Regions from separate parts of the Novilysobacter erysipheiresistens genome, predicted to be linked through region 2. Evidence: riboswitches for the same ligand, from Rfam matches in the RefSeq annotation. Region 2 holds a riboswitch; the other holds the start of a gene.

Region 1 (3,402 bases), on a different contig from region 2:
CGGCGGTTTCCGATTCTTCCGGGCGCAGCGCGGCATTGCCGAAGAACGGGTAATACAACTCGTTGAAGGTCGGCGCCTTGAATGCGGTGCCGTAGCCGGCGCTGAGCCGCCAACCATCGGCGAAGTCGAGGCCCCAGGCCGCGCTGCCGGTGGTGTGGCCGCCGAACTGTTCGTTATCGTCGCGGCGCACGCTGGCCTGCAGCGACTGCGCGCCGAAGCGACCCTGGTACTGCGCGAACGCGGCGCGGTTGCTGCGCTCGCTTTCATCATAGGTGGTGCTGCCGGCGACGCTGTCGCGCAGCCAGTCGACGCCGGCGCTGAGCAGTTGTTGCCCGCCGAAGCCGAAGTCGCCCTGCAGGGTGGCGCTGTCGCGGTCGGTGTCGAAATGACCGAGGGCGACGCCGTCCTTGAACTGCTCCGACGCGTCGACGTTGCGGCCGGCGGTCAGCTTCAGCTGCAACGCGCCGGACGGGCGCCAGCGGACGCTGCCGCCGACCACCTGCTGCACGGTCTCGGAGCGGTTGGTGAAGTCGCCGTCGAAGTCGTTCTCGCCCTCGCTGCGCAAGGCCACGCCGCTCAGCTGCCAGGCCTCGTTGAGGTCGATTCCGGCGCGCAACGCCAGCGCGTTCTGGATGTAGCCGTCGAGGTCTGGCTCGGGGGCGCTGATGAAGCAGCCGCCAGCGAAAGGATCGGGGGTGGCGACGTCGCAGGCATTGAAGCCTTCGGTGCGGCGGAACTCGTAGTCGGCACCGAACCACGCGCGTTCGCCGCGGCCGCCGAAGCCGACGCCGACTTCGTGAGCGCCGTGGCTGCCACCACCGACGTGCGCGCGCGGCGCGTAGCCGGCGTCGCCATCGCGACGGGTGAAGATCTGGATCACGCCGCCGATTGCCTCGCTGCCGTAGAGGCTGGAACGCGGGCCGCGGACGATCTCGACCCGCTCGACCAGCGCCAGCGGCAGGTTCTGCAACGACACCAGGCCGGAGGTGGCCGAGCCGATGCGGATGCCGTCGACCAGCACCACCACGTGGTCGGACTCGCTGCCGCGCAGGAACAGCGTAGTCAGCTTGCCGTCGCCGCCCTGGTTGGACATCGACACGCCGGCGCGGCCGCGCAGCAGGTCCGGCAGCGAGCGCGCCTGGCTGCGCTCGATCTCGGCGCGGTCGATCACCTCGACCGGTGCCAGCGCGGTGTCGACGTCGATCGCGGTGCGGGTGGCGGTGACCACCACGCCGTCGAGGTCGGTGGCGGACTGGGCGGCCGCTGCGGCATGAGCGGCGCCGCTGGAGGCGAGGACGGGGAGGGCGAGAGCGGCCGCGACGGCCAGGCACAGCGAACGGGACTGCATCGATGGTTCTCCAACGCGCACGGAAATCGCCGTGCCGGGCTTTCGGGAAGCTGCGTGGAGAGGAACTGCTGCGAAAACGAACGGACGAGCACCGGCGTCGTCGCCGCAATGCCCGCCGCATCGCAACCGTCATGGGTCGGAACCCTGCATCGTGGCCGGTCTCCGGACTCGCGAGTGGCGTCGTTGTCGACACCGGCCGTGGCGCCTTCCCATGCGGCATCCCTGAGGAAGCCTGCAAGTCCCAAGGGACTTGCCACAGTGGCGATGAGCCGCGGCTTGGGCTCGCTTACCGTTGCGGGGGCAGTGCCGGAATGGCCTGGGGCGCAATGCGTCCCGCGGCGTCACCGGCTTCCCGTTTCAACCCGTCGGCAGGACGCCGCCGGGTCACCTCGAAGCGCGGGAAGTGTACGCGATTGCGCGCGGGTGGACGATCAGCCTTCGTCCGGCCGCTCCGGCACGGTGTCGGCGGCCAGCACCGTGGTGGTGACCGGGCCGGCGGCCGGCTTGTAGCGGGGCGGCGGCAGTTGCGCGATCGCCGCTTCGGCGGCGTCGACCAGTTCCTTGCGGCGGGTGTCGGGGACTTCCTGCCAGTGGCAGTCCAGCAGTGCGCCCTCGATCGCGTAGAGCAAGTTGAGGGTCGGCTTGAAGCCGGCGCGCTTGACCCGCATGAACGCCTCGACCGTCCCGGCGTCCGCCAGTTCCTCGCGGGTATGCAGGCCAACCTGGCGCAACCATGCCGAGGACTTCGGGCCAATGTTGCGCAGCTTCTGGGTCTCGCTCATGCCAGTGACTCCAGGTAGGCCTGCGCGAGCGCTTCCAGCCCGCGCTGGTCGTCGGCGTCGAAGCGGTCGGGCGTGGGGCTGTCGATATCGAACACGCCGATGAGGCGGTCGCCCGACAGCAGCGGCACCACCACTTCCGAGCGCGAGGCCGAGTCGCAGGCGATGTGGCCGGGGAAAGCGTCGACATCGGCGACGCGCTGGGTCAGCCGGGTGGTCGCGGCGGCGCCGCAGACGCCCTTGTCGAGCGGGATCCGTACGCATGCCGGCTGGCCCTGGAACGGCCCCACGACCAGTTCGCGGCCGTCGAAGAAATAGAAGCCGACCCAGTTCAGCGCCGGCAGCGCGTGGTAGACCAGCGCCGACAGGTTGGCGGCATTGGCGACGCGGTCGCGCTCGCCGTGCAGCAGGGCGCGGGCCTGCGCCAGCAGCTCGGCGTATTGCTCCGGCTTGCTGCCGGACAGGGCGGTGGCGGTGAACATGCGGCGAGTGTAGCAGCGGCGGTGACGCGACTTGCGGCCACGGAGTGCCTACGATGCACCGATGAAGCACGGCCAGTTCTATGTCACCGGCACCGATACCGGGGTCGGCAAGTCGATCGCCAGCGCGGCGCTGCTGCATGCGTTGCGGGCGCGTGGAATGCGCGCGGTCGGGATGAAACCGGTGGCCAGCGGCTGCGAGTGGATCGACGACGCCTGGCGCAACGAGGACGCGCTGCTGCTGCAGGCCGCCAGCGATCCGCGGCCGGCCTACGCCGACATCAATCCCTACGCGTTGCGCGCGCCGGTCGCGCCCGAGCTGGCGTTGCGCGACGACGACGTCGACCTGCACTTGGCGCCGATCCTCGCCGCCCACGCGCGGCTGGCGGCCTCGGCCGACGCGGTGGTGGTCGAAGGCGTCGGCGGCTGGACGGCGCCGCTGTCGGCCGGCCTCGACCAGCTCGACCTGGTCCGCGCGCTGCGGCTGCCGGTGGTGCTGGTGGTCGGCCTGCGGCTGGGTTGCATCAACCACGCGCGGCTCAGCGTGCGCGCGATCCAGGCCGACGGGGTGGAACTGATCGGCTGGATCGCCAACGAGGTCGACCCGACGATGGCGCGAGTCGACGAGAACTTCGAGATCCTGCGGCAACGCCTGCCGGTGCCGTGCTGGGGGCGGCTGCCGCATGCGTCCGATCCCGAGCCGGCGGCGCTTGCCAATCGCCTGACGTTGCCTCCCCTGTAGGAGCGGCTTCAGCCGCGATCGGGAACCATCCGCCGATGCCGATTCCAGATCGCG
Region 2 (3,402 bases):
CCGGCGATCGAGGCGATGGTCGCGGTCGGCGCGATCGCGATCAGCAGCGAATTGCGCAGGCCGTGTTCGCGGATGCGCGCACGCAGGCCATCCCAGCGTTCGGCGTCGGTCGGCTGCGCGTCCCAGGCCTCGAACTGCAGTTCGCCATTGGCGGCGCGGGTGTCGTCGAAGGCGGGATGTTTACCGTGCTCCAGCGCCAGTTCGTTCGACGCCGACAGCGCGTGGAAATAGATTTCCTCGGCGATCTTTTTCGACAGCGCCCGCGCCGGCTCGGAGTCGAACGGCAGCCGCAGCTTGAAGAACACGTCCTGCAGGCCCATCGCGCCGAGTCCGACCGGCCGCCACTTGAGGTTGGCTCGGCGCGCGGTCTCGATCGGGTAGAAGTTGAGGTCGATCACCCGGTCGAGTTGGCGAACCGCCAATCGCACGGTTTCGGCGAGCTTGTCGAACTCGAAGAGACCGGCCTCGCCATGCACCGGGCCTTCCTCGTACAGCTCGACATGGTGCGACAGATTGATCGAGCCAAGGTTGCACACCGCGGTCTCGTCCTGCGAGGTGACCTCGAGGATCTCGGTACACAGGTTCGACAGATGCACCACGCTGCCGGCTTTCGCGGTCTGGTTGCAGGCGCGGTTGGACTTGTCCTTGAAGTTCATCCAGCCGTTGCCGGTCTGCGCCAGGGTGCGGATCATCCGACCGTACAGCTCGCGCGCCTTGACCTGCTTGTGGGCGAGCCCGGCGGCCTCGGCGGCGGCGTAGGCGCGGTCGAACGCCTCGTCGAACAGGTCGGTCAGCTGCGGCACCTTGTGCGGGTCGAACAGCGACCACATCGCATCGATCTCGACCCGGCGCATGAACTCGTCCGGTATCCAGTTGGCGAGGTTGAGGTTGTGGGTGCGCCGGGCCTCGTCGCCAGTGTTGTCGCGCAGTTCCAAAAACTCCTCGACATCGGCATGCCACGGCTCCAGGTACACGCAGGCCGCGCCCTTGCGCTTGCCGCCCTGGTTGACCGCGGCGACCGAGGCGTCGAGCGTCTTCAGCCACGGCACGATGCCGTTGCTCAGGCCGTTGGTCGAACGGATCAGCGAGCCGCGCGAACGGATGCGGGTGTAGCTCAGGCCGATGCCGCCGCTGAACTTGCTCAGCTTGGCGACGTCCATGTAGCGCTGGTAGATGCTCTCCAGCGAATCCTCCGGCGAATCCAAGAGGAAGCACGACGACAACTGCTCATGGGTGGTGCCGGCGTTGAACAGCGTCGGCGACGACGGGATGTAGTCCAGCTGCGCCATCCGCCCGTACAGCGCCAGCGCGTCGGACACGTCCTCGCTCAGCGCGCAGGCCACTCGCAGGAAGAACTGCTGCGGGGTCTCGATCACCGTGCGCGCGGTCGGGTGGCGCAGCAGGTAGCGGTCGTACAGCGTGCGCAGGCCGAAGTAGTCGAAGCGGTTGTTGAGCGAGTTGTCGATCGCGTCGTTGAGCTTGCGCGCATTGGCCTGGACGAAGCCGAGCAGGCGTTCGTTGATCAGGCCCAGCTCATGACCACGCTGCACCGACTGCGAGAACGCGTTGATGTCGATCGCCGCGACTTCCTTCTCGATCACCCCGGCCAGAAGGCGCGCGGCGAGGCGGCCGTACTCGGGTTCCTCGGCGGTCAGCAGGGCGCTCGTGCGGATCGACAGCTCGTCGAGTTCACGGGTGGTGGCGCCGTCGTACAGGCCGGAGATGGTGCGGGTGGCGACGCGCATCGGGTCGATCGCGTACAGGTCGTCGCTGCAGCGGGTGATCGCGCGGACGATCTTGTTGAGGTCGACCGGCTCGCGGCTGCCGTTGCGCTTGGTCACCGCCATGCTGAAGGCGGCGGCCGGCGGGGTCAGGGTGAAGCCGGGGGCGTCGGTGGCGCGGACTGATGTCGGTGGCGTCGCGGCGCTGGCGTGGGTATCGGACGTGGCGGCGCGGTCGGGTGCGTCGTCGGCAACCGCGATGGGCATGTCAGTGGTCATGGCGTGACTCCGGTGCGTGAAGCACGGTTCGCCGGCCTTCCCTCGAAGGACGGCGCACGGAGGCGCGGATGCCCTCGACAGTCGCGACCTGCATGCGCAGGCCCGGCATCGACGGCACGGCCACGCCCCCGCGGGCGCGGAGTCCGAAGACTCCCTGGCCGGTCACCGCGCGGTGTGCATCGCGCGGCTGTCGGCAGGTCTTCGGGCTCTGGACGCGGAGCGTGGTCGCTCCACCTACCGGCCGTCGCTTCCCGGGGCTTGCGCCCCAGTGCCATGACGGCTTTCGTTTCCACTACCGCTGCGGGGCAGCGCCGGAATTGGACGAGGTGTCCGCACCGGCTTCCCGTTTTAAGCCGACCGCGAGGTCGGCACCGACGGGCACAACATAGTGGGGATGGTAGATATCGTCAACACGATATCTGGTGGTGGGTGCGAATTCGGTACACAGGCAACCAGCGCCGAACCCATGGTGTAGCCTGCCGCTCATACAAGGGGCTGGGGACGGGGTCATGGAAGGATTGCTCGTACTGCTGGGACTGACGCTGCTCGCGGTTCCGGTGTTGCTGATCGTGGCGCTGGCGATGATCAGCGGATTGCGACATCGGGTCGATGCGCTCGAGCGCGAGTTGGGTGAGCTGCAGGTCGAGATCGCCACGCATGGGACGTCGCGCGAAGGCGCACCCGAACCGACCCTCGGCGAGCTGATGCGTGAGCCGACACCACGGCCGGCCACCCCGCCGCCGCGTACGGCCGCACCGCCATCACCACCGATACCACCGCAGTCGAAACCGCGCCCGACGCCGGCTTCGGCTCCGGCCGCGCCCTCCGTATCCGCCTCCCCGCCGCGGTCGGCCACGACCACCCGGCCGCCCAGACCAGCGGTGCCTTCGCGTCCGGACCCGCTGCAATTGGCCGCACGCGCGATCCGCCGCTGGTTCACCGAGGGCAACGTGCCGGTCAAGGTCGGAATGCTGGTGCTGTTCGCCGGCGTGGCCGCGTTGCTCAAGTACGCCAGCGACCAGGGCTGGATGACGCTGCCGATCGAACTGCGGCTGGCCGGCGTCGCCGCCGCGGCGGCCGCGGCGCTGTTGTTCGGCTGGCGCCAGCGCGACTCGCGGCGCAGCTTCGCCCTGAGCCTGCAGGGTGGCGCGATCGGCGTGCTGCTGCTGGTGGTGTTCGCCGCGTTCAAGCTGTATCCGCTGTTGCCGGCCGGCGTCGCGTTTGGCCTCAGCGTGGTGCTGGTGGCCGGTGCCGGCGTGCTCGCGGTCAAGCAGAAGGCGTTGGCGCTGGCGGTGCTCGGCCTGCTGGCGGGTTTCCTCGCACCGCTGTGGTTGTCGACCGGGACCGGCAACCATGTCGCGCTGTTCGGCTATTACGCGGTGCTCAACGCGGCCATCTTCGC

Evidence for each region. A riboswitch is a leader RNA that binds a small molecule or an ion and turns the genes downstream of it on or off. The one in region 2 is predicted to bind cobalamin.
Region 1: another riboswitch for cobalamin. It lies ahead of btuB (TonB-dependent vitamin B12 receptor); the one in region 2 lies ahead of SNE34_RS12995 (ribonucleoside-diphosphate reductase subunit alpha).

Annotation. Positions count from the first base shown of each region.
Region 1 covers NZ_JAXGFP010000005.1:120,914-124,315, reverse strand. The annotation lists gene btuB (TonB-dependent vitamin B12 receptor) at 1-1,348, opposite strand, end outside; cobalamin riboswitch at 1,485-1,755, opposite strand; gene SNE34_RS10540 (TfoX/Sxy family protein) at 1,780-2,130, opposite strand; gene SNE34_RS10535 (GAF domain-containing protein) at 2,127-2,609, opposite strand; gene bioD (dethiobiotin synthase) at 2,671-3,348, shown strand.
Region 2 covers NZ_JAXGFP010000007.1:58,502-61,903, forward strand. The annotation lists gene SNE34_RS12995 (ribonucleoside-diphosphate reductase subunit alpha) at 1-1,847, opposite strand, end outside; cobalamin riboswitch at 2,176-2,391, opposite strand; gene SNE34_RS13000 (DUF2339 domain-containing protein) at 2,510-3,402, shown strand, end outside.